DNA from 3 places in the Mesorhizobium sp. M8A.F.Ca.ET.208.01.1.1 genome. Region 3 is predicted to be linked to each of the others. Evidence: predicted binding sites of a transcription regulator. Region 3 holds the regulator's gene; each other region holds the start of a gene.

Region 1 (6,788 bases), on a different contig from region 3:
TTTCGGCAGGCGTGTGCAGTTTTCGTGCAGGGCTGGTGCGCTGCCCGCCATTCTTTGCGGACGCGTTGGCGTACCCCAGCCAGGCTCCTTTCCTCTCCCTCCGGAGGGGGGAGAGGTGGCTCGGCGAAGCCGAGACGGAGTGGGGGAACCACCTGGCAACCGCCGCAAACGGACATAGGAAAGGGCACCGGGCGCAAGCATCGCATCGCCTTGCGCCCAAAGGTCGACCCCCACTCCGTCGAGCTTCGCTCGACACCTCTCCCCCGATCGACGGGGGAGAGGAAGGCCGCTTGCCTCCACCCGCCGCAACCGGCATAGAACAGGCATGACCGAAACCTACCGTCCGCGCAGCTCAGTGCTCTATATCCCGGCCTCCAACGACAAGGCGCTGGCCAAGATCGCGCAGCTTGCCTGTGACGCCGTCATCATCGATCTGGAGGACGCCGTCGCCCCCGCCGACAAGATCGCCGCGCGCGAAAAACTGGCCGGCATTTTCGCCAATCGCCCTGGTGCCGACCACAATGGCCGGCGCTGCGAGATGGTGGTGCGTGTCAATGCGTTATCCAGCGAATGGGGCGCCGACGACCTTGCCGCCGTGGCCAAGGCGGAACCGGACGGCATCCTGCTGCCCAAGGTCGACACGCCGCGCGACGTGCTCGAGGTCGGCGATGTGCTGGACGATAATTTTGCTCCCGACAGCGTGAAACTATGGGCGATGATCGAGACGCCCAAGGCCATGCTCAACATCGGCGCCATCGCCGAGCTCGGCCGCGACCCCGCCTCGCGGCTGGATTGTTTCATTGCCGGAACGAATGATCTGATCAAGGATACCGGCGTCCAGGCGACGCCCGACCGCGCCTATCTCCTGCCATGGCTGATGCAGATGCTGCTGGCGGCACGCGCCGGCGGCCTCGACATGCTCGATGGGGTGTTCAACGATTTTCGCGACCTGGACGCGTTCGCCCGCGAATGCACGCAGGCCGCCGCCATGGGCTTTGACGGCAAGACGCTGATCCATCCATCGCAGATCGAGGCCGCCAACCGCGCCTTTGCCCCGTCGGCGCAGGCTCTGGCCGAGGCGCGCGCGGTGAAGGATGCCTTCGCGCTGGCGCAAAACAGCGGCAAGGGCGTCATCGCGCTGAATGGCAGGATGGTCGAGCGGCTGCACCTGGCGCAGGCCGAAAAACTGCTGGCGAAGGCGGCCGCCATCGGGGCATGATATTCGCCGACTTGGGATACACGACAGGAATTGGACGATGAAACTCTACCGCTTTCTCACCGCCCCGGACGACGCCAGCTTCTGCCACAAGGTGACGGCGGCGCTGAACAAGGGCTGGCACCTGTTCGGCTCGCCGACCTATGCCTATGACAAGAAAGCCAAGACCATGCGCTGCGGCCAGGCCGTGGTGAAGGATGTCGACGGCCAGGAATACGGGCCGGATACCAAGCTCAGCGACTGGTAGGGGAAAGCGCCGCGGCCCTCTCTCTTCGTCATCCTAGGGCGAAGCAAGGAGCGAAGCGACGGGGCGCAGACCCTAGGATGACGAAGGCACAGCCTATTCAGCAGCCTCTTCGATTTTCTCCATATCATCGTCCGACAGGCCGAAATGGTGGCCGATCTCGTGGATCAGCACGTGGGTGACGATGTCGCCTAGCGATTCCTCGTTCTCGGCCCAGTAGTCGAGCATGGCGCGGCGATAGAGCGTGATGCGGTTGGGGCCTTCCCCGGTTTGCGGGTTCCAGCGTTCGGCGATGCCGCGCCCCTCGAACAGGCCGAGCAGGTCGAACGGCGTCTCCAACGACAAATCGTCCATGATCTCGTCGGTCGGGAATTCGGCGATCTGGATGACGATCTCGCCGGTCAGCTTGCGAAAATCCTCCGGCAGATGGGCGTAGGCCTCCAGGGCCAGGAACTCCAATTCTTCCATCGAGGGCGCAAGTTCGCCATGCCAGGTGCGGGTCTTGTAGATGCGGGCCATGCTTTGTCCTTTAATCCCGGCATATAGGTGTTCGCACCGGTCGAGGCAAATGACGCCTATACGCCGGCGTCGCGCCGGGAGAGGAATAAATTCCTTATGACTCTGCTTGACTCTTCCAGCGCCCTCTGGAATCAATAGGAACATAACAGGAACAATTGTGAGTGGAAGCTGACCGTCATGGCGATGACCGCCGTGGCGCGGGAGACTGTTTTTGCCCTGCGCCGCCAGATCGCGAAGATCGAGGGAACGCTGCCCGAGCGCCTGCAGGCGCCGGCGGCGGCGCCCCTTGATGCCGGCACCGGCACTGGCAACGATCTGACGATTGTCCGGCGCGGGCTTGCCGCGGCCTTGCCGGATGCCTTTCTGCCCATCGGTGTCGAGCGGCTCGATGCCGCGCTCGGCGGCGGCCTGCCGAAAGCCGCCCTGACCGAAATCCATGGCCTGGAAACCCGCGATGCGGGAGCCGTGGCCGGCTTCGCCCTGTCGCTCGTCAGCCTGATCCTCAACCAGGCGCAGGGGCTGCCAATCTTATGGATCGGGACATCGGAAATTTTCCACGAGGCCGGCTTTCCCTATGCCAGGGGGCTGCATGCCGCCTTCGGCATCGAGCCCGGGCAATTGCTGTTTTCCGAGGCGCCCAGGCTTGTCGATGCGCTGTGGATCGCCGAGGAGGCGGCACGCATGACGGCGCTTGCCACCGTCATTCTGGAAATCCGCGGCAATCCGCAGCGGTTGGACCTGACCGCGACACGCCGCCTGCATGCGCGGGCGCAAGGTGCCGGCCGGCCGGTGTTCCTGCTGCGGCAGGCGGCCGAGCCGGAACCGACGGCGGCGCCTATCCGCCTCATCGCCGCGTCGGCGCCGGCCGTGCCGCGCGCCACGGTCGCCGGGCCGCTCGCCGGTTCGATCGGCCACCCCGCCTTCACCATCAGCATCGGCAAGAGCCGCACGGCCCTGCCTGGACAATTCATACTGGAGTGGAACCCCGATGAACGCGTATTCGACGAAAGAAGGGGCGAGGAAAGACGGGAGCGGGCAGAGAATCCTGTCCCTGTGGTTTCCCTATCTGGCGGCCGAAAGGATCCTGCGGCAGCGTCTGGGGAAATCCTGGCGTTCCCGACCCTCGGATCATCCGTCGCCATCTCACCCACCGCTCGTGATCAGCCACCGCCAGGGCAACGCGCAGCGCATCTCAGCCCTCGACGAGCGGGCTGAGGCGCTGCACCTGAAGCGCGACATGGGGATTGCCGATGCGCGCGCCATGCATCCGTCGATCGACATCGTCGAAGCCGATCCGGAGGCCGACCGGCGCCTGCTCGAGGGCCTTGCCGACTGGTGCGACCGCTATACGCCGCTGGTGGCGCTGGACAGCATCGACGGCCTGTTCCTCGACGTCACCGGCTGCACCCATCTGTTCGGCGGCGAACGCGCCATGCTCGACGAAATCCTGTCGCGCTTCTTGCATCAGGGTTTCGACGTCCGCGCCGGGCTTGCCGGCACGCCCGGGGCGGCCTGGGCGGCGGCACGCTTTTGCGGCGACCGCATCGTTCTATCGGGCGAGGAGGAAGCCTTGCTTGCTCCCTTGCCGCTGGCCGCCCTTCGCATAGCGCCGGAAACCCGTGCCAGCCTGGAAAGCGTCGGGCTGCGCACGGCGGGCGCCGTCATGGCCGCGCCGCGCGCGCCGCTTGCCCGCCGCTTCGGCGCCTTGCTGCTCCAGCGCCTCGACCAGGCGCTTGGCCGTCTCGACGAAGCGATCTCGCCGCGCCTTCCCGTCGCGCCGCTTTCGGTCGAACGCCATCTCGCCGAACCCGTCACGCTGACGGAGGAGATAGAGCGGCTGGTGGGCATGCTGGCGACGACCTTGAAGACCGACCTCGAACGCCGCGGCGAAGGCGCCCGGACGCTGGCGCTGCTGCTCTTTCGCGTCGACGGCGCCGTCAGCCGCATCGCGCTCGGCACCTCGCGGCCGATGCGCGAACCCTTGCTGATCCGGAAATTGTTCCATGAAAGGCTGGCAGCACTCGAGCAGCATATCGATGCCGGCTATGGCTTCGACCTGGTGCGCCTCTCGGTGCTGGCTGTCGCCGCTTTCGACACGCAGCAGACCGATCTGACCGGTGAAGCGGCCGACGACGGTGCCGACATCGCCCTGTTCGCCGACCGTATCCGCGCCCGCCTCGGCGAGAGCGCGGTTCTCCAGCCTGTGCCTGTGGAAAGCCATCTGCCCGAACGCGCCGTCGCCATCGTCCCCTTCAGCGAGGCGCCGCGCCGGACCACGCCGCCGAAGAAGCCGGACAGGATGCAGGCGCCGATGACCATCTTCCCGCCGGAACGCCCAATCCGGCTGTTCCGCGCGCCCGAGCCCATCGATGTGCCGGCCACCGAAATGCCGGAGGGACCGCCGCTGCATTTTCGTTGGCGCCGCGCGCTCTACCGCGTCACCCGTGCCGAGGGTCCGGAGCGCATCGCCGCCGAATGGTGGCGCGAGGCGCCGGGCGATCCGGCGGCATCGACACGAGACTATTTCCGCATCGAGGATGCCGATGGCCGCCGCTACTGGCTCTACCGGCAAGGCCTTTACGGCAGCGCCTCGCAGATCCCGCCGCGCTGGTTCATGCACGGGGTCTTCGCATGAACGCGCTGACCGTCATTCCCTATGCCGAGTTCGGCATCCAGTCGAATTTCTCCTTCCTGCGCGGCGCTTCCAAGCCGGAGGAACTGGTGGTCGCGGCCAAGCTCATGGGTTTCTCCGCGATCGGGCTCGCCGACCGCAACAGCGTGGCCGGCGTGGTGCGCGCCTGGCAGCAGGCCAAGGTCGAAAAGCTTGCCTATCATCCTGGCTGCCGGCTGGTTTTTGGCGACGGCACGCCGGACATTCTCGCCTATCCCAGGGACCGCACGGGCTGGGGGCATCTGTGCCGCATGCTCACCCAGGCCAATCTGCGCGACGAGACCGAAAAGGGCGCCACCTTGCTCCAGCGCGGCGACTTGCTCGAATGGGGGGACCGGATGTCGCTGGCGGTCTTGCCCGATCTGGCGCAGGACGCGCAGGACAGTCTGGCCTTGCTGCGGGAACTCGAGGGCCGGTTCGGCAGCGCCCTGCGGCTCGGCGTCTCGCCCTGTTATGCCGGCCATGACCGCTTCAGGATCGAGCAGTCGGCGGCGTTTGCCGAAAGCACCGGCATTCCGCTGATGGCGACCAACGACGTGCTCTACCACACGGCCGAACGCCGCCCCTTACAGGATGTGCTGACCGCGATCCGCCTCAATGTTCCGGTCGCCGAGGTAGGGCTGGAGCTGACCGCCAATGCCGAACGCCATCTGAAGCCGCCGCTGGAGATGGCGCGCCTGTTCCGCAGGCATCCGCGGGCGCTGGCCGAGACGCTGCGTTTCGGCGAAGAGCTGACCTTCTCGCTCGGCGACCTTCAGTACAATTATCCCGATGAGCCGACGGAATCGGGCCTCGGCCCGCAGGCGGAGCTGGAGCGCCTGGCCCGGGAGGGAGCGGCCCGGCGCTTTCCCGCTGGTGTCCCCTCCAGCGTCATAAAACGCATTCAGGAAGAACTCGCCCTGATCGAGCGGTTGAATTACGCCCGCTATTTCCTGACCGTCCATGACATCATCAAATTCGCCCGCGGCGAAGGCATTCTCTGCCAGGGCCGTGGTTCCGCCGCCAATTCGATCATCTGCTTCTGCATCGGCATCACCGAGGTGGGACCGGACAAGATCGACACGCTCTTCGAGCGTTTCATCTCGGAGGAACGCAACGAGCCACCGGATATCGATGTCGATTTCGAGCATGAGCGGCGCGAAGAGGTGATGCAGTACATCTATACGAAATACAGCTCCAAGCGCACGGCGCTCGCCGCCGCCGTCATCAGCTATCGCGGCCGTTCGGCGCTGCGCGAAGTGTCGAAGGCGATGGGCCTGTCGGAGGATGTCCGGGCGTCGCTTTCCGGCTCGATCTGGGGCTGGTCGACCTCGGAGCTCGGCGAGAAGGAAGCCAGGGCCGGCGGCCTCGACCGCAGCGATCCCATATCGCGGCATGTGATGGAACGCGCCAACGAGATCATGGGCTTCCCCCGCCATCTCTCCCAGCATGTCGGCGGCTTCGTCATCACCAGGGACCGGCTCGACGAAATCGTCCCCATCGTCAAGACGGCGATGGACGAGCGCAAGATGGTCGAATGGGACAAGGACGATCTCGACGCGGTGAAGATCCTCAAGGTGGATATACTGGCGCTCGGCATGCTGACCTGCCTCCAGCGCGCTTTCACCTTGCTCGAAACCCAATACGGCGTCAGAGACGACTATGGCAGGCCATTGACCTTGGATACGATCGCCAAGGAGGATCCCCGCGTCTACGACATGATCTGCCGCGCCGATACGCTCGGCGTCTTCCAGATCGAATCGCGCGCCCAGATGTCGATGCTGCCACGGCTGAAGCCGCGCGAATTCTACGATCTTGTCATCGAGGTGGCGATCGTGCGGCCAGGCCCGATCCAGGGCGATATGGTGCATCCCTATCTGCGCCGCCGCCAAGGCAAGGAAAAAGCCGAATATCCCAAGCCGGAGCTGGAAAAAATACTCGGCAAGACGCTGGGCGTGCCGCTGTTCCAGGAGCAGGCGATGAAGATCGCCATCGTCGCCGGCGGCTTCAGGCCGGGCGAGGCCGATGAACTGCGCCGCGCCATGGCCACCTTCAAGCGCACCGGCACCATCGGCAATTACCGCCAGCGCATGATCGACGGCATGACAGGCCGAGGCTACGAAAAGGACTTCGCCGAGCGCTGCTTCAAGCAGATCGAG
Region 2 (6,788 bases), on a different contig from region 3:
GGCTTGTCCTCCATCGTCCATGATCTGGCGCCCAGGAACCGGGCGCTGCTGGCGAAACGCGATGCCATGCAGGAGAAGCTCGACGGCTGGTACCGCGACAAGGGCGCGCCGATCGACATGGGCGCCTACAAGGCGTTCCTGAAGGAGATCGGCTATCTCGTTCCCGAAGGTCCGGCCTTCAGCGTCTCGACCGAAAATGTCGATCCGGAAATCGCCGTCGTCGCCGGGCCGCAGCTCGTCGTGCCGGTAATGAACGCGCGCTATGCGCTCAACGCCGCCAATGCGCGCTGGGGTTCGCTCTACGATGCGCTGTACGGCACCGACGCCATTCCCGAGACCGGCGGCGCGCAGAAGGGCAAGGCCTTCAACCCCGCGCGCGGCGCCAAGGTGATTGCCTGGGCAAAGGACTTCCTCGACCAGTCGGCACCGCTGACCACGGGCAAATGGGCAGGCGTCAACGGGCTCTCGATCGCCAATGGCGCGCTGAAGCTCGGCGAGGGCGCCGGCGCCACCACCCTTGCCGACCCGAAACAGTTCGCCGGCTATCGCGGCGATGCCGAGAATCCGGAAGCCGTGCTTCTGGTCAAGAACGGCCTCCATATCGAAATCCTGATCGACCGCGCCAACCAGATCGGCCGCACCGACCCGGCTGGAATCGCCGACGTCATCCTGGAATCGGCTTTGACCACCATCCAGGACTGCGAGGACTCGGTCGCCGCTGTCGACGCTGAGGACAAGGTCGTCGTCTACCGCAACTGGCTCGGCCTGATGAAGGGCGACCTCGCCGAAGAAATCAGCAAGGGCGGCAAGAGCTTTGTCCGCAAGCTCAACCCCGACCGCGCCTACACTGGACCCGCCGGCGGCCAACTCACCGTGCCTGGCCGCTCGTTGATGCTGGTGCGCAATGTCGGCCACCTCATGACCAATCCGTCGATTCTGGACCGTGACGGCAACGAGGTGCCGGAAGGCATCATGGACGCGGCGATGACGGCGCTGATCGCGCTGCACGATGTCGGGCCGAAGGGGCGGCGGATGAACTCCCGCGCCGGTTCGATGTATGTGGTGAAGCCGAAGATGCACGGACCGGAGGAAGTCGCCTTCGCGGTCGAGATCTTCGACCGCGTCGAGGCGCTGCTCGGCATGGCGAAGAACACCATCAAGATGGGAATCATGGACGAGGAGCGGCGCACCACCATCAACCTCAAGGAAGCGATCCGCGCGGCACGCGAGCGCGTGGTGTTCATCAACACCGGCTTCCTCGACCGCACCGGCGACGAGATCCACACCTCGATGGAAGCCGGCCCGATGATCCGCAAGGGCGACATGAAGCAGGCCGCCTGGATTTCCGCCTACGAGGCCTGGAATGTCGACACCGGTCTCGAATGCGGGCTGGCCGGTCATGCCCAGATCGGCAAGGGCATGTGGGCGATGCCCGATCTGATGGCGGCGATGCTGGTCGAGAAGATCGCCCACCCCAAGGCCGGCGCCAACACTGCCTGGGTGCCGTCGCCGACGGCCGCGACGCTGCACGCCACGCACTATCACAAGGTCGATGTCCACGCCGTCCAGGCGGCGCTGAAGAGCCGGCCGAAGGCGAAACTCGACGATATCCTGTCGGTGCCGGTGGCCGTGCGGCCGAACTGGACACCCGACGAGATCCAGCGCGAACTCGACAACAACGCGCAAGGCATTCTGGGCTATGTCGTGCGCTGGATCGACCAGGGCGTCGGCTGCTCGAAAGTGCCCGACATCAACGATGTCGGCCTGATGGAAGATCGCGCCACGCTGCGCATCTCCTCGCAGCACATCGCCAACTGGCTGCGCCACAAGGTCTGCTCGGAAATCCAGGTCAGGGATTCGTTGCAGCGCATGGCGGCCATCGTCGATCTGCAGAATGTCGGCGATCCGCTCTACCGGCCGATGGCGCCGGATTTCGACAGTTCGATCGCCTTCCAGGCCGCCTGCGACCTGGTGTTCAAGGGAACCAGCCAGCCGAATGGCTACACCGAGCCGGTGCTGCATAAGCGGCGGCTGGAGTTGAAGGCGAAACAGGGCTGAGCTGGCGCAAGCTTGGACCGGAACCGGCCCACGGACCCTCCTGAATGGGCTCAGTTCAGCCCAAGCGCATCGCGCAGCTTCGAAACGTTATCTGCCAGCCGTCACCGGCCCGGCCGGTGCCTCGAGGTCGCCTCGCGAGCGTAGAGCCGGCAATGTTGTGCCCAGTGCTGCGGTCTCTACGCCGCCTGCGCCACACGCTCCGCGCTCATGCGATAGGAAATCGCCTCGGCCAGATGGATGCGGCCGACGGTTTCGCTGGCGTCGAGGTCGGCCAGCGTGCGCGCCACTTTCAACACCCGGTGGTAGGCGCGGGCGGAAAAGGCGAGTTTTTCGCTGGCGTCCTTGAGCAGCGACAGGCCGGCGGCATCGGGCATGGCGATCGCCTCGATGACAGCCGGCGCGCAATGCGCGTTGGTGGTGGCGCTGTTGACGCCGAGCCGTTCGAAGCGCTCGCGCTGGAGCGTGCGCGCGCGGCCGACGCGGAGTGCAACGTCAGCACTCTTCTCCGCCCTGTCGGGGCGGATCAGGTCGCTGGCCGAGACCGCCGGCACTTCAATACGAAGATCGATGCGGTCGAGCAGCGGTCCTGAGATGCGCGCTTGATAGTCGGTGCGGCAGCGTTCGCCGCGTACGCACCGATAACCCGGCTCGCCGGCCATGCCGCAGCGGCACGGGTTCATCGCCGCCACCAGCTGGATGCGTGCCGGATAGGTGACGCGGTGGTTGGCGCGCGCGATCATGCAGTCGCCGGTCTCAAGCGGCTGGCGCAGCGCATCGAGCGTCTGCGGCGTGAATTCGGGGAACTCGTCGAGGAACAGCACGCCGTGATGCGCTAGGGATACTTCGCCCGGCCGGGCGCGCATGCCGCCACCGACCATCGCCGCCATCGAGGCCGAGTGGTGCGGAGCGCGGAACGGTCGCCGGTCCGTCAGCTTGCCTTCGCCGAGCTCGCCGGCCACCGAGGCGATCATCGAGACCTCCAGGAGCTCCTTCGGCGCCAGCGGCGGCAGGATCGAAGGCAGCCGCTGCGCCAGCATCGATTTTCCAGAGCCGGGCGGACCGACCATCAGCAGGTTGTGGCCGCCGGCAGCCGCCACCTCCAGCGCCCGCTTGGCGGTCTCCTGGCCCTTGATGTCGGCGAGGTCGGGCAGGTCGCGCGGCGCGGCGCGGATGCCGGCCTCGGGCCGCGACAGCACCTGCGTGCCGCGGAAATGGTTGGCGATGGCAATCAGGCTGCGCGGCGCCAATATGTCGAAATCAGCGCCCGCCCAAGCAGCTTCCGGTCCGCAGGCGAACGGGCAGATCAGGCCCTTGCCCTCGGCATTGGCGCCGATCGCCGCCGGCAGCGCGCCGGCCACGGCGGTAATCGTGCCGTCGAGCGACAATTCGCCAAGCACGACATAGCCGGCCAGCATGTCGCCCGGAATGGCGCCAAGTGCTGCCATCAGGCCAAGCGCGATCGGCAGATCGTAGTGGCTGCCTTCCTTGGGCAGATCGGCCGGCGCCAAGTTAACGGTGACCTTCTTCGACGGCATCGACAGGCCCGACGCATGCAGCGCCGCCTGCACTCGCTCGCGGCTCTCGGCCACCGCCTTGTCGGGCAGTCCGACGATCTGGATGCCGACCTTGCCGGGCGCGATCATCACCTGCACGTCGACCGGCACGGCCTCGATGCCCTGGAAAGCGACCGTACGAACCCGCGCCACCATTCTTTGCCCCCGATGCCGTCTCTCCCCAGCCTTTGTGAGCCGGCCGCGAGCGACGTCAACGCGAGACAACCACAGATTTTAGCCCAAGGCAAGAACAATACAGGAACAAAGAGAGGCGTGCGCCTACCGTCGACGGGCTCGCAACAGCCTGCAAGGCGCCTCACCGAGCGCGTGACGATGCGAGCCGCGCAGGATGGAGGCGAATGTTCCGGGAAGATCACGACGGCTTCACCGCCAGAAAAGTGTTCCACCCTCGCTCCTTCCTGCCGACGCGGAAGCTGTGGCTGACAAGCTCCATGCCGGCGGCCTCGATGCGCGCCGCGAAGGCGTCCTTGCGCCAGTCGACCGTATGGTATCTGCCGCTCGTTTCGCCGTCGCCGTCGCGCATCGAGACGACAAAGGCACCACCGGGCCGCAACGCCCGCGCGATCTTCTCCAGAACCGGGTCGATCTGGTCGCGCGGCACATGGATCAGCACGGCAAGCGCCACCACCGCGTCATAGGGACCGCCAAGCTCGTCGGTGATCACGTCGAGCAGATCGCCGGTCTTGCCGCGTGCTGCCTGCAGTTCGAGAAAGCGCCGCGTCGCGTCGGTCCGCCGGACCTTGACGCCGAGGCCCTCCAGGAAGTCCGCATCGCGGCCAGGTCCGGACCCGATCTCCAGGATTCGGCCGCCCGGCCCGGCGATCGCCGCGGCGCGCTTGAGCACGGCCTGGTCGTTCGGGTGGGGAACATGTCCGACAATCTCGTCATAACGGACCGCGTAGTCCTCATACGACTCGACCGTCCGACGGCTCTGCGCCAGGGCTTTCGCGGGCACGGTCATCATTCTCTCTGTCTCCGTGCGCCAATCGTGTCTAGCGGATGCTGCCATAAGGCGCGTGGCCGTCGAGCAGGCCGATGTCGCGCTTGAAATGGTCGGACAGCGCGCGCTGATCGAGCAGGCGGCGCGACCGCGATCGGAAGGGAGCGACGAAGAGGTCCAGCATCGGATGACGGACTGTGACGCGCCGCGTGGAAGTGTTCATGGCCATGTCCTTTCGGGTTCGGTCGATGGTTTGAGTGTGCGCTTGCCGGCTCTTGGCTTCCAATCGAACGTCGCTTATCATGCATCAACAGGATTGATGTGTGATGAGCTGGGACCTGCCGCCATTGGGCGCCATCAGGGTGTTTGAAGCCGCATCGCGGCTGGGCAGCTTTACCAAGGCGGCCGAAGAGCTCGGCATGACCCAGTCGGCGGCGAGCTACCAGATCAAGGTGCTGGAGGAACGCGCCGGAACACCGCTTTTCGTAAGAAAAACAAGGCAGATCGCCTTGACCGAGGCCGGCGAGCAGCTGGCGCCGCACGCATCGGGTGCCTTCTCGGCGCTGGCCGATGCGTGGGTGGCGACCAAGGGCGGCGCCACCGGCGTGTTGTCGGTCACCACGGTCCAGACCTTTGCCTCGACCTGGCTCGCCGTGCGCCTTGGAGCATTCCAGCTGATGCATCCGGACCTTGCCGTGAAAGTCGACACATCGTCCCGGCTGGCCGATTTTGGGCGCGACGGCATGGATATCGGCATTCGCACCGGCACCGGGAAATGGCCGGGCCTGGCAGCCCACTATCTGTTCAAGGCGGATTACACGCCGATGCTCAGCCCGAGGCTGGTGCGGAGCGTGGGAGGCATCCGCCGGCCCGAGGATCTCTACAAGCTGCCACTATGCTGTTCGACCGATCCCTGGTGGAAGATCTGGTTCGAAGCAGCCGGCGCCCGCTTCGAGCCCGATCGCATCATAGCCGGCCCGGAACTTGGCACGCAGGCCTACGACGCGATGGCGGCGCTGACCGATCAGGGCGTCGCCATCCTCACCCGCAACCTCTACAGCTCGTTGCTGGCGACAGGACAGCTCATTCAGCCGTTCGAGGCCATGGGGTCCGACGGCGACGGCTACTGGCTGGTGCATTCCGAAAGCCGCCGCAACACCCCGAAGATCAGGCTGTTCAGGGACTGGGTGCTGGCCGAGACGGCTGATGTCAGGGAGCGCGAACAGGGCCGGGTCGAAGAGCCTTGATCAAATCAGGAACATCAGGGGAACCGGTAACCGGACCGGTTGCGCCCCGGTTGTAGCCGGCTGCAAAAAGCGGAACATGGTTAACACAAAATGAAAACGGATTATGTCCGCTTCGCTTCGACCGCATCCCAGAACAGGGCGGCAATATCCGCCCCGCCGAAGCGATGCACTTCGCGCACGCCCGTCGGCGAGGTGACATTGATCTCGGTCATGTAGTCGCCGATGACATCGATGCCGACCAGGATGAAGCCGCGTTCCCTGAGCGACGGCCCGATGCGGGCGCAGATCTCGCGCTCGCGCGCCGTCAGCTCGGTTTTCTCGGCACGGCCGCCGACATGCATGTTGGAGCGCGAATCGTGCTCGGCCGGCACCCGGTTGATGGCGCCGACCGGCTCGCCGTCGATCAGGATGATGCGTTTGTCGCCCTTGCGCACATCCTTCAGGTAGCGCTGCACGATATAGGGCTCGCGGAACAGCTGGCCGAACATTTCGAGCAGCGAGGCGAGGTTGCGGTCGGCCTCGTGCAGATGGAAGATGCCCGCGCCGCCATTGCCGTAGAGCGGCTTGACGATGATGTCGCCGAATTCCTTGCGGAAGGCGGCCACCTCGAGCGGATCCTTGGTGATCAGCGTGTCCGGCATCAGATCGGAAAACTCGGTGACGAAGATCTTTTCCGGGCTGTTGCGCACCCAGGCCGGGTCGTTGACGACCAGCGTCTTCGGATGGATGCGCTCGAGGATATGCGTGGTGGTGATGTAGTTCATGTCGAAGGGAGGGTCCTGGCGCAGCAGGATGACGTCCATCTCCGACAGGTCGGTGCGAACCTTTTCGCCCAGCGAGTAGTGGCTGCCCTTTTCGTCGCGCACCTGCATCTCCTCGATGCGGGCAAACACCTTGCCGTCGCGCAGCGACAGGCGGTCGGGCGTGTAGTGGAACAATTGATGGCCGCGCCGCTGCGCTTCCAGCGAC
Region 3 (6,788 bases):
GCGGCGATGCCGACCAACGGCGATGCGCCGGCGGCAAGGAGGACGCCGCAGATGCAGCCGCCCAGCGGAAAGGCGCCCTCGCTGGTGAGATCGGGAAAATTCAGCATGCGAAACGGAATCATGATCCCGAGCACGACAAAGGCCAGGATCAGGCTTTGCGCCAGCGTGACCGGCATGATCGCGACGAAGCTGGTGAGAACGTCCTGAATAAAGCCCATGACGATCAGCTCGCCAGCAACATGCGGTCGGTCTTGACTGAGAAATGGCCGATCAGATCGATAACCGTGATCCTCGCCTTCTCTTCGCCTGTGACCTCCAGGAGGACGCGGCCAGCGTCGAGCATGATCACCCGGCTGCCGTAGTCGACGGCATGCTGCATGTTGTGGGTCACCATCAAAGTCGTCAGCTTCAGCGCGCTGACAGCGCGCACCGTTGCCTGCATGACGATCTCGGCCGTGCGCGGGTCGAGCGCCGCGGTATGTTCGTCGAGTAGCAGCAAGTCGGGCGATCCGCTGACCGCCATGATCAGCGACAGGGACTGCCGCTGCCCACCCGAAAGCAGGTCGACGCGGGTGTCCAGGCGGTTTTCAAGGCCGAGGCCCAGTATCGACAGGCGTTCCTTGTAGGACGCGAGCCGGGTGGGGTTCAGCCCCTGGCGCAAGGTGCGCTTGCTGCTGCGCAAATCAGCCAGCAGCATGTTTTCCGCCACCGTCATGCTGGCGGCGGTGCCGCGCATCGGATCCTGGAAGACCCGCGCCAATCTTGCGGCACGCTTGTGCACGGGCATATTTGTCACGTCGGCGCCGTTGATCAGGATCTTGCCGGTATCGAGGATCAGAGCGCCGGAAATGGCGTTGAGCATGCTGCTCTTGCCCGCCCCGTTGGAGCCGATGACGATGCCGAACTCGCCAGTCGCCAATGACAGGCTGAGGCCGTCCAGCGCGATCTTCTCGTCGGCCTGGCCCCTGTAGAATACTTTGCGCGCGGATCGGATCTCGAGCATCGTTCCTCCCTGACATGAAAAGTGACGGCGCCCGCGCCGTCACCTTCATGCAGCCTGATGTCAGTCGACGATGCAGCCGCAATCTGCCATCGAGGCCGGTATCTCGATGCCGAACGCGGCCATCGCCTTGCGGGAAATCGTTGCCATGTGATCCTTGTAGGCCGGGCGCGACGGCGCGATCGTCTTGGGATCCTTGCCCTTGAGTATCTCTGCGGCGATGTCGCCGGCGTTGATGCCAACCTGCGTGTAATTGACCGCGAAGCTCGCCGGCACAGTGCCGTTGCGGACCGCGCTGTCATCGGAGTTGACGACCGGGATACCGGCCTGGCGGGCGGCGGCGGAGACAGCGGCGATCGCCGGCTGGATCAGGTTCGAGGCCGGGCCGTAGATGACGTCGGCCTTGCCGGCGAGCGAAGCGATACGTTGCTGGATGTCATTGACGTTGTCGATGCCGACCTCCACCACCTCGAAACCAGCGGCGGGCGCCGCCGCCTTGATCTTTTCGACCAAGGCAACGTCATTGGCCTCGCCCGGATTGTAAGGCACGCCGAAGCGCTTGGCGTTCGGCAGCAGCTTCTTGGTGAAGGCCATCACCGCGGCGACGTCCTGCAGATCGCTGGCGCCGGTCATGCCTTCGTCACCTGAATCCCACGACGGCACCAGCTTGGCCGCCACTGGATCGGTGACCGCGGCAAAGACGATTGGAATGCCGGAACCGGCGAGCGCCTTCTTGGCGATCTGCGAGACCGGCGTGGTGATGGTGTAGATCAGCTTGGGCTGCTCCGCCTGCAGCTTGGCGATCATCTGCGGCACCAGCGATGCATCGAAATTGGTATGGCTTTCCGTATAGACGACGTCCTTGCCCTCGACGAAGCCATTGTCCGTCAGCGCCTTCTTGAAGCCGGCTATGGCGGCATTGAGCTGGGGGTGCTCGCCGAAATTGGCAATGCCGATGCGTATCTGGTCGGCGGCGGCACTGCCGGCGCTCACCATCAACGCGCTAGCCATGAACAAACCCGACAACCAAGCGGATTTCGACTTCAACATCATTTCCTCCCAGATTTGATCAGCGCCGCTTGCAGCGCGGCTACTGCAAACGATCATGGTCAGTCCGCCGGCTTGTGTCAAACATTATATATAATTCTTGCCATGCCCCTACATCATATATAATTTTCCCTGCCAGACGACGGATGGACCGCGATGCAGGATCAAACGAGCTCCACAAAGACGGAGGCAGCCTATCAGCTGTTGCGGCGCGATATCCTGACCACGCGCCTCATGCCCGGCGCCCCGCTCAAACTGAGTGCACTGCGCGGCACCTATGGAGTCGGCTGGACGCCATTGCGCGAAGCCTTGTCGCGGCTTGAGGCCGAACGCCTGGTCACCGCCATCAGCAATCGCGGTTTTACCGTGGCTCGGGTGTCGCGGGCCGAACTGGAGGACCTGGCGCGCGCCAGGATGGTGGTCGAGATCCCCCTGTTCCTCGAATCGATGGAGAAAGGCGGCAAGGAATGGGAAGATGCCGTGGTCACCGCCCACTACCGGCTCTCCCGTTGCAAGACCGCCGTCGACGATCCGTCGGATGCGGCGGTCGACAAATGGGACGAGAATCACGAGGCTTTCCATGCGGCGCTGCTGAGTGCCGCCACATGCGATTGGCTGTTGCGTTTCCGCTCGACGATCTCGGATCAATTGCGCCGGCATCATCGCTTTCTTGGTCTGGCGCCGACATTGCGGGCCGCGGCCGGCCTCAAGGATGGCTACGAAGAGGCGATGGAGGCGCTGCGCGAAGCGATTGCGATCGAACACCATACCGCGATCATGGAAGCGGCACTCGATCGTGACGTCGAGCGGGCCAAGGCGCTGATGGTGGCCCATATCGGCTACACCCTGCACGTCTATGTCCACAGCGAAGACAGCGGCGCGACCAAATACGCCGCCCGCGCCGGCAGCTTGAAAGCTGGTTCGGGATGACTCCGGCGCTTCCGCGACACCTATTCGCACGCGTTGGTCGGAGTGGGGCCGGACGCCTGGGTCCATCGCTGCCCCGAAGCTGCCAGTCGTTGGCGTTTTGGTTTCGTTTCGTTCCGCGAATAATGGACCGATAAATTATACAATCCGCCCGGGGAAAGCCTTCCGAACGGCTGACGCCAAACTCGGGAGCGGATGGGCCACAGGCCATTAACCATAACGATTTCAATGGGCCTGCCGATGGCGGAAAAGGTCGGCTTCTGCCCGCCGTAGCGGACAAAAAACATCCGCAGCCTTAACAAATTCATTAAACTTTAAACGGTTGCGGAACACAACTGGAACAGATAGTGTTTGTTCTGGGTTTGTTTTTTCGATTCTGGTTCAGACCTTCGTTCAATGCCTTGGGGGCCGCCATGCTGACACGCAAGCAACATGAACTGCTGATGTTCATCCACGAACGGCTCAAGGAAAGCGGGATACCGCCCTCCTTCGACGAGATGAAGGAAGCGCTCGATCTTGCCTCCAAATCCGGGATTCATCGCCTGATCACGGCGCTGGAGGAACGCGGCTTCATTCGCCGGCTACCCAATCGGGCGCGCGCGCTGGAGGTGCTGCGGCTGCCGGATTCGATCGCGCCCGGCCTGAACGCGGCAAAGAAATTTTCGCCCAGCGTCATCCAGGGCAGCCTTGGTCAAAACAATCTTGGCCGCCAGCTCAAGCCGGCGACGGCGCCTTCGCGTCTGCCCGCGGCCGGCAATGACGACGATGTGGTTTCAGCCGTGTCCATCCCGGTCATGGGCCGTATCGCCGCCGGTGTGCCGATCGATGCCATCCAGCATCAGACGCATTCGATCTCGGTGCCGCCGGATATGATCATGGGCGGCGAGCACTATGCGCTGGAGGTCAAGGGTGACTCGATGATCGAGGCTGGTATCTTCGACGGCGACACGGTCATCATCCGCAATGCCAACACGGCAAGTCCGGGCGAAATCATCGTGGCGCTGGTCGACGAGGAGGAAGCGACGCTGAAGCGGTTCCGCCGTAAAGGCGCCTCGATCGCGCTCGAAGCCGCCAATCCAGCCTACGAAACGCGCATTTTCGGGCCGGACAGAGTCAAGGTACAAGGCAAGCTGGTCGGGCTGATCAGGCGCTACTGAGCCGGTTTGCCATCGGACTTGTCTGGCTTTTTATAGGGCGGCAGCCCCCTCGCCTCGCGTGAGAATTTTCGCTGCTCGTGCCAGGGCCGGTATGGTCCGTCGACAGCGAATTCGATCACAGCCGGGGTTGTGGCCGACTGGGGATCGAAGAAGACGGCAGCACTTCCCTTGCGGGCGAGCTGCCGTTTCGTGACGACGACAACCAGCGGATTGTGGCAGGCGTCATAGGCGGTCGCGTCATTGACGACGATCAGGTCGGCGAAGGCGCAGGCTTTCCAGGTGTTCTTGCGATCCTCGACATAGGCGACGATCGCGCCGGAAGGGTGCCTGGCAAGGCAAAGGCCTTCGCGGCAATAGAACGGCGATCCCTGCGGCAGGTCGGTGGGAGCGGCAATATCGAATTGCCCGTCCGCCTTGTCGAACATTTCCGGTTTGACGATTGTTTCGGAGACCAGAGCGCGTTTCCAGTTGTCGGCCGCGAATTCGTTCGGACGTTCCCGGTTGACGGCCAGTTCGCCATTGCCGATCGGCAGTGCGACCAGCCGTGCGTCTTCCGAGATCAGCACATCGGGCGTGCGTATGTCCGACACAGTCAACAGACCGGCAAGTGCGAATGGCAGTGCCGCGAGCCGCAGCCAGGTCGTCGCCATCGTCGCGATGACCAGCGCGACGGCCACCAGCAGCACGGATTGCTGCGAGATCAGACCTACCCCATCGATCGGCGAGCGCTCCGATATCCATGACGATACGGCGATCATCGCTGTCAGGCCTTTGCCCATCACGTAGAGAAACGGGCCGTCGGCGCCGAAGGGCATCGCCAGCGAACTGAGGACCGCAAAAGGCATGACGACCACCGACACGATCGGCATGACGGCCAGATTGGCGAACAGGCTGAGCGGCGATACACGCTGGAAATGCCAGATGGCAAACAGCGCCGTCGCGCTGCCGGCAATGATGGAGGTCATGGCCAATCCACCTGTCGCCAGCAGGAATTTTCGCGTCAGGAACCCGGGTAGTGACCGCTTTGGCGACGGTGGCCTCGTCTTACCAGCGCGGTGGTCCGCCCAGCCGGCATAGGCGCCAACAAGGGCCGCGGTTGCCGCGAACGACATCTGGAAGCTCGGGCCGACGACCTCGTGCGGGGAAACCAGGATAACGGCGATCGCCGAGATGGCCAGGTTGCGCATGGTGAGCGCCGCGCGATCGAACAAGACGGCAATCAGCATCACCGCCAGCATGATGAAGCTGCGTTCGGCCGCAACGACGACACCGGAAATGACGAGATAGGCGGCGATCGAGAAAAGTGCGGCGGCGGCCGCATATTTCTTCACCGGCCGGCGCGCGGAAAAGTCTGGAAACAGCGCGAAGGCACCGCGCAACAGACCCATGATGGTGCCGGCGACCAGCGCCATATGCAGTCCCGAAATGGAAATGATGTGATAGATGCCGGTACGCCGCATCGCTTCGTTGATTTCATCGGGAATGCCGGCGCGCACGCCGACGATCAGCGCCGCCGCGATCTCGCCTTCGGCGCCGCCGATGCTGCCCCTGATGTGGTCGGCGATGGCTTCGCGGGCGTTTTCGATGCTTGAAAAAAGACGGGCTGGCAGCGACATCTCACCATCGTCGGTAGCGACAACCGTTGGATTGCCGAGAAAGAAGCCGCTGCCGCCGATGCCTGCGAAATAGCTGTCGAAGGAGAAGTCGTAGCTGTCCGGCCGCACCGGACCGGTCGGCGGCAGCAGTTTGGCGTAGCCTGTGATAAGCGAGCCAGCGGTCATTTCCGGCGGTATCTTGCGTGCCGAAAGCCGGACCCTTTCCGGCGCATAGCGCAATTTCGGCCGGGCGGTCGAAATCACGTCCATGGTCAACCGGATACGGCCGCTCTCCATCTCCTCGAGCGAGACCACGCGGCCGGTCAATTGAGTCGAGATTTCCGAACCCAGCATCCGGGTTCCTGCTCGCCATGTTTCGACCTTCGCCGCGAGCAGGCCCAGCGCGCACAACAGCACTGCCATGAAACACAGATGGGTTTTCGGCCAGGAACGCGAGACGAATGCACAGGTCGCCGCCAGCACCATGACCGCGACAGGCTTTGCAAAATCGGGCTCGGTCGCCAGCGAAAAGTAGCCGATCGCCCCAACCGCCAGGCAGACCGGCACCAGCAGGAAGGCGATGCCCCGGTCAAGTTCCAGCTCCGCCGCCTTGGCCAAGCCGTGGCGCAGGCGAAGCAAGGATATCCGGCCGATTTGCCGGCGCGCGCGCACGATCCTGCGTGCGGCAGGAGACGGAGTTGGCGCCGGCAAGCCCGCTTGCAACGGCTGGGTTGCGGGCGCAGCCACGAGCGGCGATGGCAGCGGGATCGCCGGAGGCGTCGCAAACAGGGACCGTTCGCTGACGCCGACAATGGCGCCCTCACCCCGATCCGAGCCCCGGCCTCGTCCAGTCATCGGGTCTGCCCCTTGCGCCCTCGACACCCTATGCTACATGAACGCGCGAAGCGCGAAAGTCCGCGCCCTCCGCACCCAGCTTCAGACGTTTTCCGAGAGTTCCATGTCCGACAAGGTCATCACCCGTTTTGCCCCCTCGCCGACCGGCTATCTGCACATCGGCGGCGCGCGCACGGCACTGTTCAACTGGCTCTATGCCAAGCATAC

Evidence for each region. Region 3 encodes LexA, which represses DNA repair genes until DNA is damaged. Its sites were predicted from a motif close to TGTTCNNNNTGTGTTCNG; they were not measured.
Region 1: the regulator LexA is predicted to act here: its motif matches at 2,116-2,133, upstream of EN851_RS21770 (metallopeptidase family protein).
Region 2: the regulator LexA is predicted to act here: its motif matches at 3,858-3,875, upstream of EN851_RS31300 (YifB family Mg chelatase-like AAA ATPase).

What each region holds. Positions count from the first base shown of each region.
Region 1 is NZ_SRUT01000004.1:439,659-446,446, forward strand. Features, by position in the region: gene EN851_RS21760 (CoA ester lyase) at 326-1,219, shown strand; gene EN851_RS21765 (DUF1737 domain-containing protein) at 1,257-1,463, shown strand; gene EN851_RS21770 (metallopeptidase family protein) at 1,557-1,979, opposite strand; gene EN851_RS37275 (hypothetical protein) at 2,157-3,194, shown strand; gene EN851_RS21780 (DUF6504 family protein) at 3,136-4,614, shown strand; gene EN851_RS21785 (error-prone DNA polymerase) at 4,611-6,788, shown strand, end outside.
Region 2 is NZ_SRUT01000012.1:48,675-55,462, reverse strand. Features, by position in the region: gene EN851_RS31305 (malate synthase G) at 1-2,058, shown strand, start outside; gene EN851_RS31300 (YifB family Mg chelatase-like AAA ATPase) at 2,235-3,767, opposite strand; gene EN851_RS31295 (class I SAM-dependent methyltransferase) at 3,985-4,593, opposite strand; gene EN851_RS36540 (hypothetical protein) at 4,625-4,795, opposite strand; gene EN851_RS31290 (LysR substrate-binding domain-containing protein) at 4,899-5,819, shown strand; gene gshB (glutathione synthase) at 5,921-6,788, opposite strand, start outside.
Region 3 is NZ_SRUT01000001.1:981,783-988,570, reverse strand. Features, by position in the region: gene EN851_RS04850 (ABC transporter permease) at 1-218, opposite strand, end outside; gene EN851_RS04845 (ABC transporter ATP-binding protein) at 224-1,003, opposite strand; gene EN851_RS04840 (ABC transporter substrate-binding protein) at 1,064-2,050, opposite strand; gene EN851_RS04835 (GntR family transcriptional regulator) at 2,204-2,977, shown strand; gene lexA (transcriptional repressor LexA) at 3,388-4,131, shown strand; gene EN851_RS04825 (ComEC/Rec2 family competence protein) at 4,125-6,581, opposite strand; gene gltX (glutamate--tRNA ligase) at 6,685-6,788, shown strand, end outside.